3 regions of the Dactylosporangium salmoneum genome follow, and region 1 is predicted to be linked to each of the others. Evidence: riboswitches for the same ligand, from Rfam matches in the RefSeq annotation. Region 1 holds a riboswitch; each other region holds the start of a gene.
What was found. A riboswitch is a leader RNA that binds a small molecule or an ion and turns the genes downstream of it on or off. The one in region 1 is predicted to bind cyclic di-AMP.
Positions count from the first base shown of each region.

Region 1 (3,265 bases):
TCCGGCGTTCTCCACCGCTCGGGGCGCGGCTGGCGGAATATGTCCGGTTATGCGCCGACGCCGATGGTTATGGGCGGTTCTCTGTGCGGTACTTGTTGTGGCCGGGCTCGTGAGCCTGCGGCCCCAGAGCCGCCAGGTGGGCGAGCCCGTACGGCGGCCGCCGTCGCCCGGCCACGCATCGGCCCCCGGTGAGAGCCCGTCACCGTCGCCGTCCCCGAGTCGCGCCCCGATCGCCGTGCGCTACACGTTCGACGGCGGGCTCGGGTCGCTGCATCCCCGGCAGGCCGCGGGCGGGGAACTCGCCATGGTGCCGCACGACGGCGGACTCGCCGTCCGTTTTCCCCCGCGATGTGCGCATTACGGTGCTCCGAGTTGCCCGCGCGCCATCCTGCAGAGCGGGCCCGTCGGGTTCCTCAATCCGGGCCGCGGCGCCTTCACCTATGGGGCCAGCGTGCTCGTCGGGCCCGATGAGACTTCCAAGGGCGCCAATGTCGTGCAGAAAGGGTTCTCGGTCGGTGACAGTCAGTTCAAGCTGCAGGTCGACGGCGAGGCTGGCCGGCCCAGTTGCGTGATTGTCGGCACCGGCTCGGATACCATTTTTGTAGCGCTCGCATCGCGTTCCGTCGCTGACGGACGGTGGCACCGGATCGCGTGTGCGCGCGGTAACGCGCTGCTCACGGTAGCTATGGACGGTGTCGAGGTGGGACGCACCGCAATTCCTTCGTCACTGTCCATTGCGAACGATGATCCGCTGTGTATTGGCGGCAAGGGGACCAGCGCGAACAACGATCAGTTCGTCGGTGTAATCGACGACGTCTACGTCACTCGATTCGCGTGATTTTCGGAACAAATCGGACAGGAATCGTGCACTCCCTTGAACCTGGGAACCCGGCCCCCTTAACGTGAATTCCCGTCGGGGCCGGATGTCCGCGCCAACCAACGGCGCGCCGGCCTGACACCGCCGAGTCGAAGTCGAGCCGGGGACCCACGCGTTCAACCGGGGTGAATCCGCGTCGCGCACCTGAGCGCGCGGTAGGGCGACCTTCCCGCCCGAACCCGTCAGCTAACCCGGTAGGCGGTCAGGGAAGAAGGAGTAGCTCCTCGGTGGAGACCCATCTGAGGTGGACGAAGCGGCCCAATCGCCTGGTACGGCTCCTCGTCGCCACCCTCGGCGGTCTTTCTCTCGCGATCGGCATCACAGGGGGCGCTCACGCGGACCCCACGCCGGGCGAGATCGAAAAGCAGATCGACGACAAGTGGAACCAGATCGAGCCGGTCATCGAGCAGCACAACCAGCTCAAGATCGAGCTCGCCGCCAACCAGACCAAGCAGAAGCAGCTCGAGGCGCAGATCGCGCCGCTGCGGGCCCAGGTCGACGCGGCCTTCGACAAGGTCAGCGCGTTTGCGGTCCTGCAGTACAAGAACGGGCGCTTCTCCAAGCTCGACGCGATGCTTACCACCGGCTCACCGGACACGTTCATCGACCAGATGACGATGCTCAACATGGTGGCCAAGGACGAGCAGGACAAGATCAAGGACGTGCTCGTCGCCAAGCAGCAGTACGACGCCCAGAAGGGCCCGCTCGACGAGCTGGTCGCCAAGCAGGCCGAGCAAGAGGCCGCGATGGCGCAGCAGGAAACCCAGATCAACGCCGACATCAAGAACCTCAACGACATGCGGATCAAGGCCTACGGGTCGTCGGGCGGCACGGGGAACCTGCGGCCGGTCGCCTGCCCGTTCGAGTACACCGGCGGACCGGGCGCCAAGGCGGCCCAGGTGGCGTGCTCGGAGATCGGCAAGAGGTACGTGTGGGCCACCGAGGGCCCGAACACGTTCGACTGCTCGGGGTTGACGCTGTACGCCTGGAAGCAGGCCGGGTACACGCTGCGGCACTACACGCAGTGGCAGTACGACGACACCGCCCGTGTCTCGCGAGCCAACCTGAAGGCCGGCGACCTCGTCTTCTTCTACAAGGACAACCACCACGTCGGGCTCTACGTCGGCGGCGGCTGGATGGTCCACGCACCGAATCCCAGCCAACCGGTGCAGATGAAAAAGATCGATTCAGAGCCGATTTCTGGGTACGGCAGAGTCGCTTAGCGATGGGGCGGGTCCTTCGGGACCCGCCCCTTTCACTGTGCCGGCGCTACTGCGTAGGCCAGGTCTTCCAGTTCTGCCACGAGCGGCTCGGCGTCGGCCCGCGCTGCCCCTGGTACCGCGAGCCGTAGACCGCCGAGCCGTACGGGTGCTCCGACGGCGAGGACAGCCGGAAGATGCACAGCTGGCCGATCTTCATCCCCGGCCACAGGCGGATCGGCAGGTTCGCCACGTTGGACAGCTCCAGCGTCACGTGCCCGGAGAACCCCGGATCGATGAAGCCCGCCGTGGAGTGCGTCAGCAGCCCGAGCCGCCCGAGGCTGGACTTGCCCTCCAGCCGCCCGGCGAGCTGGTCGCCGAGCGTGATCACCTCGAGCGTGGAGGCCAGCACGAACTCGCCGGGGTGCAGCACGAATGGCTCGCCGCCGCCCACCTCGACCATCGAGGTCAGCTCGTCCTGCTGCACGGCGGGGTCGATGTGGGTGTACAGGTGGTTGTTGAAGACCCGGAACCACCGATCGAGCCGCACGTCGATGCTGGACGGCTGCACCAGCGCTTCATCGAACGGGTCGAGGCGAAGCTGGCCGCCCTCGAGCTCCTTGTACAGGTCACGGTCGGATAGCAGCACCCTCTGAGGTTAACGGTGCCGCTTCGTCGGCCGCTTGTGTGGTGGCTTGTAGCGCTTTCTTCAGGACATCTGCCGCTATGTCCAGTTCTTCCCGGGTGTACTGCGAAAAAGCCGCCCGCAGGTGTGCCCCCAGCGGCGCGAAGAACGCGTGCGCCAGCTCCTGCGCAGATGGCCGCATGTGCAGCACGATCCGTCTCCGGTCCGCGGGGTCGGGCCGGCGCTCGATGTGCCCGGCCCGCTCGAGCCGCGCCAGGAGCGCCGTGGTGGCCGCCGGCGAGAGGGACAGCCGCCGGGCCAGCTCCCCGGCCGTGAGCGGCTCGCGCTCCTCCGCCGCCCGCCAGACATGCGCCACGGCGTTCATGTCGGTGCGATGCAGCCCGTGCGCCCGCACGAACACGTCCACGAACCGATCGCCCTCGACGTTGAACTGCCGCAGCAGGACGATCAGCTCTTCGGCTCCGCTCACCGCTTCAGTTTGCCTCTTTCGGGAAATCTGGCAATTCTCGTACACGTGTTCGAGTAGCGTTGACTGCATGGCAT
Region 1 is NZ_BAAARV010000067.1:123,559-126,823, forward strand. It holds gene ABD352_RS34540 (LamG-like jellyroll fold domain-containing protein) at 236-838, shown strand; cyclic di-AMP (ydaO/yuaA leader) riboswitch at 950-1,093, shown strand; gene ABD352_RS34545 (C40 family peptidase) at 1,105-2,100, shown strand; gene dcd (dCTP deaminase) at 2,147-2,725, opposite strand; gene ABD352_RS34555 (MarR family winged helix-turn-helix transcriptional regulator) at 2,706-3,191, opposite strand; gene ABD352_RS34560 (pyridoxamine 5'-phosphate oxidase family protein) at 3,259-3,265, shown strand, end outside.

Region 2 (3,265 bases), on a different contig from region 1:
GTGTAGAACGAGTTCCGGCCCGGGAACATCTGGTTGAACTGCGCCTCGCTGACCACGAAGGCGCCGCCCGAGGAAGTGGGAGGGGGCGCAGTCGTGGGCGAGGAGCCGCAGGAGTACGGGTCCCAGTACCAGGTGCTGATCACGGGGCTGTAGCCCGGGTTGTCGTGCTCGGCGATGTAGAACTTGCCGTCCGTGAACTTCACGATGTCGCCGGTCACGTAGTTGTGGCCCTGGACCCACGCGGGGAAGCTGCACGCGCCGGCCGTGCCGGTCTGGACCGGCGGGTTGGTCGGGGTGCTGCCGCCGCAGCTGCCCTGGTCCTGCCACACGCCGCTGGTGCCGGGCGGGGCCTCGTTCTGGGTCCACCACTTCGCCAGGTAGTTGTGACCGTTGCGGGACGCGGTCATGCCACCCGTGTAGACCGCCGTGGACTGCCACGCGGGGGCGCAGGCGGCGGCTGAGGCCGGCATCATGTTGAAGAACGCGACCACTCCGCTCACCACCGCCATCGCGGCGAGCATGGCCAGCGCGCGGACTCTCGACACCCTCGATCAACTCCTTCGGCTTTGGGCCTGACCTGCACATCCGATCAGCCGGAGGAACGCCGAAGAGTGAACATCATCGTTTTATGAACAATATTTACGGTACCGTTGAGACAGCGCCACGCCGCCGAGCAGCCCGATCGCGGGCGCCCGGAGCGGCCAGGGCCACGGCGACCAGCAGCGCCGCCTCGGCGGCCAGCAACAGGCGCTCGGCCAGGCCGATGAGCACGCGGTCGCCCGGAAAGGCCGAATACACCATCGCCAGCGCACAGGCCAGGCTCAGCCCGGCGAGCACCCGCACGGACCGGCCGCCCAGCAGCCAGCCGGCCACGGGAAGGGCCACGAAGGCGGCGACCGACGCGTACCGGTGCACCGCACCCGCGGCCGACAGCGGCAACCCCGGCTCGTCCGTCGGCACCAGCGCGGCCACCGTCAGCCCCGCCGCCCAGACCCCGAAGAGCGCCGTCACCCAGGCCCCCACCCGGGCACCCGAGCGACGGAGGGCGAACAGCAGCGCGACCGAGGCGGCGGCCATGACGACCATCGCCCAGTCGACCACGCCACCGCGGTCGGAGACGGCGAAGTCACTCACCGTGAGTGACCACGGGTTCAGGTCACCGTCCGGGTCGAGATGGCCGTCGATGACGAGTGCACCGGCGGCGGCAATCCCGGCGAGGGCGAGGTACCGAAGGTTCACCCAGGAAGCGTGGCCTACGGGCGACCCTACGCGGATCGGTGGAGATCCTGACGTACCCCTGAAGCCACGAGTGATCCGTGTCACTGAACGCCCTCATAGCGGATCTACGCACAAACGGTGCGGTGCGCGAATTCCGCCCCGTCGGTACAGTGACCCACGGTCACGTCCGCGGGCGTGACTGCCGCCCAATCGCCGCCCGTGGCGAGCCGGGGACCCACCGTTGCGTTGGGGTGAATCCGCCCTCCCGGAAGCCCTTCCGGAAGCGGTGGTAGGGGTCGTTCCGTCCCGAACCCGTCAGCTAACCCGGTCGGCGGCCGACGGAAGGAACAACGAACCAGATGTCATCGCGACATCACTACCGGCGCGGATTGGTCGCGCTGCTGGCCGTGATCGCGTTCGGCGGGATCGGGGCCGCCCCCGCCGCGGCCGAGCCGGGGGATCCCGGCAACGAGGGCGCGGACGCCAATCCGACCCTCGCCTCCGTCCTGGAGTCGACGACCCAGGCCTTTACCGACGCCAAGGCCAAGTTCGAGGCCTCGGTCAAGCACCAGGCCGAGCTCACCGTGCAGCTGCAGGCGACCGAGGCGCAGCTGGCGACCCTCCAGGACCAGGTTTCGGCGATCGCCATCGCGGCCTACCAGACCGGGCCGCTGACCACGTTCGCCGCGCTGATGGACGCGGACAGCCCCGACAGCTTCGCCGAGCGGGCCAGCACCATCAACGAGCTGGCCCACCACAACGACAACCTGCTTCGCCAGCTGCGGCACCTGCGGGAGGCCCAGGCCTCGCAGAAGAAGGCGCTCGACGACGAGGTCGCCTCGCAGCAGCAGCAGGTCGCCACCATGGAGCAGCAGAAGAAGGCGGCGGAGAAGGCGCTCGCGCTGGCCGGCGGGCCGAGCAAGGGCTTCGTCTCCGCCAACCTGCCGGTGGCCGACCCGACGCCGCGCAACGCCAACGGCTCGCTGCCGAAGGAGTCGTGCAGCGTCAAGGACCCCACCACCACCGGCTGCATCACCCCGCGCATGATGCACGCGATGCAGGAGGCGCAGAAGGACGGGTTCACGCGGTTCGTCGCGTGCTTCCGCCCGAGCGGGCCCTACGAGCACCCCAAGGGCCGGGCCTGCGACTTCTCGGTGCAGAAGACGAAGGGTTTCGGTGGCGTGGCCACCGGTGACGACTTCGTCTACGGCTCGACGCTGGCCGCCTACTTCGTGAAGAACGCCGATCAACTCGGCGTCATGTACGTCATCTGGTTCAAACAGATCTGGACACCGGCGGCCGGCTGGCACCACTACAGCGGCGTGGCCGGCGACCCGTCGAGCGATCACACGAACCACGTGCACCTCTCCATCCTGTAGCCGCTAATCCTCACGTTGGCGCCGGGCCGGTCGATAGGGAGACTGTCGACCGGCCCGCCCGTGCGAGGGGATCTGCAGTGAAGTACCGTCTCGTGACCCGCAGCGACTTCGACGGTCTGGTCTGCGCGGTCCTCCTGCGCCACCTCGACCTGATCGGCGACATCACCTTCGTGCACCCGAAGGACGTCCAGGACGGCTCGGTCGACGTCGGCCCCACGGACATCCTCACCAACCTGCCGTACGCCGCGGGCGCCCACATGGTGTTCGACCACCACCACTCGGAGACCCTGCGCACCGGCGGCCAGGCGACCAACCACGTCATCGACGCGGAGGCCCCGTCGGCGGCCCGCGTGATCTATGACCACTTCGGCGGGGCCGAGCGCTTCCCCAACGTCTCCGACGAGCTGATGGAGGCCGTCGACCGGGCCGACTCCGCGCAGTACGACATCAGCGAGATCCTGCAGCCGACCGGCTGGAGCCTGATGAACTTCCTCATGGACAGCCGCACCGGGCTGGGCCGCTTCCGCCAGTTCCGCATCTCCAACTACCAGTTGATGATGCAGCTCATCGACGCGTGCATCGACCACCAGGACGTCGAGGAGATCCTCGCCCTGCCCGACGTGGCCGAGCGGGCCGAGCTCTTCCGCGAGCAGCAGGACCTGTTCGTC
Region 2 is NZ_BAAARV010000005.1:243,779-247,043, forward strand. It holds gene ABD352_RS03890 (glycoside hydrolase family 19 protein) at 1-545, opposite strand, end outside; gene ABD352_RS03895 (DUF998 domain-containing protein) at 640-1,239, opposite strand; cyclic di-AMP (ydaO/yuaA leader) riboswitch at 1,412-1,568, shown strand; gene ABD352_RS03900 (coiled-coil domain-containing protein) at 1,578-2,597, shown strand; gene ABD352_RS03905 (exopolyphosphatase) at 2,675-3,265, shown strand, end outside.
Region 2: another riboswitch for cyclic di-AMP. It lies ahead of ABD352_RS03900 (coiled-coil domain-containing protein); the one in region 1 lies ahead of ABD352_RS34545 (C40 family peptidase).

Region 3 (3,265 bases), on a different contig from region 1:
TTGACGCCCTTGCCGCCGGGGTCGAGGCGGGCCTCGCGGGCCCGGATGACCTCACCCCGGGCGAGCCGTCCCACCTCCATGGCCCGGTCCAGGCTGGGGTTGAGCGTGACGGTGACGATCATGCCCGCACCACCCGGACGCCGGCGGCCTCGATGTCGCCGGCGAGGTCGGTGTCGGCGCGGCTGTCGGTGACGAACAGGTCCAGGTCGGACAGATCGCCGAAGCGGGACAGGTAGTCGTTGCCGAGCTTGGTGTGGTCGGCCAGCAGGACCGTGCGCCGGGCGGCGCGGATCATCGCCCGCTTGACCGCGGCCTCGGCCGGGTCAGGGGTGGTGAGGCCACGCTCGACCGAGATGCCGTTGGTGCCGAGGAAGGCCACGTCGACGTACAGGTCCGCGAGGGGCCGCAGCGACCAGTCGTCGACGGTGGCGAGGGTCTTGCCCCGCACCCGCCCGCCGAGCAGCAGCACGTTGAGGTTGGTGCGGGTGCCGAGGACCGTGGCGATCACCGGGGAGTTGACCACCACGGTCAGTTCCCGGTCGGCCGGCAGCAGGTGGGCCAGCTTGATGGTGGTGGTGCCGGCGTCGAGGATGATGGCGCCCTCCTCGGGCACCTCGGCGAGCGCGAGCTTGGCGATGCGCTCCTTCTCCTCGACGAGCACGGCGTCGCGGGCGGCGAGGGCCGGCTCGAAGCCGATGCGCTCGACCGGGATGGCACCGCCGTGCACCCGGCGCAGCACCCCGGCCCGTTCGAGGGTGGTGAGGTCGCGCCGGATCGTCTCCGACGTGACATTGAGCTCGTCGGCCAGCCCGGCCACGTCGACCCGCCCCTGCTCGCGGGCGATCCGCACGATGGCCTGCTGGCGCTCCTCGGCGTACATGATGTGGTTTCACCGCCGTTTCGTTTTGCTTCAGCTTTGTTTACGCCCGTTTATGTGGGACGTCAAGAGCTGAACAACACAGCACGGCCCGCCGCGGGTGCGACGGGCCGTGCTGGAGGCGGTGCGGGGCGTTACGGGCGGCCGTAGCCGTAGAGCGTGTCGATGTCGATCGGGGCCACTTTCACCACGGTCCGGCTGTTCGGCGCGTGAATGATCTGGTTGTTGCCGATGTAGATGCCGACGTGCCCGAGCCCGTTGTAGAACACCAGGTCACCGGGGGCGAGCTGGCTGCGGGAGATGTGCTTGACCCGGGAGTACTGCTCGGCCGCGTTGTGCGGCAGCGTCACCCCGGCCGCCTTCCAGGCCATCATGGTCAGCCCAGAGCAGTCGAAGGTGTCCGGCCCGGCGGTGCCCCAGACGTACTTCTTGCCCAGCTGGGCCCACGCGTAGGAGACCGCCTTGCCGGCCGCGCCGGAGACCGCCGGCGGCGGACCCGGGTTCGGTGCCGGGTTGGCCGGGGTGGTCTTCGTCTGGGCCTTCGCGGCCGCCGCGGCGGCGGCCTGCTCGGCCTTGCGCTGCATCTGGTCGAGCCGGGCGATGTCGCCCTCGATCTGCTTGCGCCGGGTCTCCAGCTCGGTCTTCTGCCGGCTCTGCGCGGCGAGCTGGTCGTTGAGCCGCCGCTGCTCCGCATCGACCGCGCCCTTGGCCGCGCTGTACGCGTCGAGGTCACGCTGCTGGCTGCGGGAGATCTGCTCGAGGGTGCCGACCCGGTCGGTGAAGCTGTCGGACGAGGCCGCCCCGAGCATGAGCGACCAGGTGCCGAGGCTGCCGCCGGTCTTGTAGGCGCCGACGGCGACCCGGCCGGCGTTCTCCCGGGCCGCGTCCATGCTGGTCTGCAGCGGCGCCAGGTCGGCCTGCGCCTTCGCGATCGCCGCCTGGGTCGCCTCGAGATCGCCGTTGACCTTGTTGTACTGCTCGACGACGAGCTCGACTTCCTTGTTGCCCTTGTCGATCTGGGCCTGGATCTCTTCCGGTGACGGGTCCGCGTGGGCCGCGCACGCGGGCGCGACCATCGCCGCCACCGCCAGCCCGGCCACCACGGCGCGCAGCGCCGTCCGTCCGTTGAACACAGCAGGTTCCTTCTTCCCGCCGCCTACCGGGTTAGCTGACGGGTTCGGGCGAGAAGAAGGCGCGCCCTACCGCGGGTTCCGCGGATTCACCCCGATGGGGATTGATGGGTCCCCGGCTCGCGCGCACGCGACTCGGCGGAGCCTGCCCGGGCCACCCGGGGTTTGGGCGACGACGGCCGGCCAGGCCACGACCCAACGTAACGGGAAGGCTCGGGCGGCGAAACCGCCCAGCGGGGATCTAAGAGGGACTTAACGAAGACCTGAACCTGAACGGGGGACGCGCCCCATCGCCCGCACGGTCTATGGCCGCGCGGGCCTGCCGCCGCCATCATCGTCACGCCACTTCGTGCGGTGCCCGGGCCGGGAGGACCCCATGGACGCCTACTCGCTCGGTCAGCTGTTCGGCTGCGGCCTGGTGTGCCTCTGCCCCATCATCCTGGCGATCGTCGTCGGTGTGGTGGCCGGCAACCGCCGCGGCAGGAACGTCTCCGGCGGCGGTTCCGAGCCCCCGCCGGCGCAGCCGTGGGAGCCGGCGAAGCCGTGGCAGCCGCCGCAGCCGCCCCCGTTGTGCGGCAGCTGCGGCGGCAGCGGCAAGCAGGCGGACACCTGCAACGGCGGCTACGTCTACGACGCCGACGGCCGCCCCCAGAACCACCACTTCTGCGGCGGCACCGGCTACGTGCGCTGCACCGGCTGCAACGGCACCGGCCACCGCTGAGGCCGGGCGGCTCAGTCCTGGGCGCGGCCCGTCGTGAGACGGGCGAGCACCAGGGCGACGAGGATGACCAGGCCGTACACCGCCTGAATCCACTGCGCCGAGACGCCGGCCAGGGTGAGCACGTTCTCGACCAGGCCGAGCACGAGCACGCCGCACAGGGCGCCGAAGAGGGTGCCCTTGCCCCCGTTCATGCTCACGCCGCCGATGACCGCGGCGGCGAACACCTTGAAGATCATGCCGTCGCCCTGTGCGGCGGCGATGGAGCCGAGGCGGCCGGTCATGAGCAGGCCGGCCAGCGCGGCGAGCAGGCCGGCGATCATGAAGACCGCGTACATGACCCGGTCGGTGCGGATGCCGGCGGCCCGGGCGGCGTCGGTGTTGCCGCCGATGGCGTAGACGGCCCGGCCGTGGCGGAACCAGCCGAGCGCGGCGATGCCGGCGGCGAAGATCACCGCGCACACCCAGATCGACAGGGGCAGGCCCAGCCAGGCGGTGTTGCCGAGGTACATCACCGACGGCGGCAGGTCGAAGAGGCTC
Region 3 is NZ_BAAARV010000081.1:101,818-105,082, reverse strand. It holds gene pfkB (1-phosphofructokinase) at 1-122, opposite strand, end outside; gene ABD352_RS41250 (DeoR/GlpR family DNA-binding transcription regulator) at 119-880, opposite strand; gene ABD352_RS41245 (C40 family peptidase) at 1,012-2,010, opposite strand; cyclic di-AMP (ydaO/yuaA leader) riboswitch at 2,016-2,158, opposite strand; gene ABD352_RS41240 (hypothetical protein) at 2,384-2,728, shown strand; gene ABD352_RS41235 (ABC transporter permease) at 2,740-3,265, opposite strand, start outside.
Region 3: another riboswitch for cyclic di-AMP. It lies ahead of ABD352_RS41245 (C40 family peptidase); the one in region 1 lies ahead of ABD352_RS34545 (C40 family peptidase).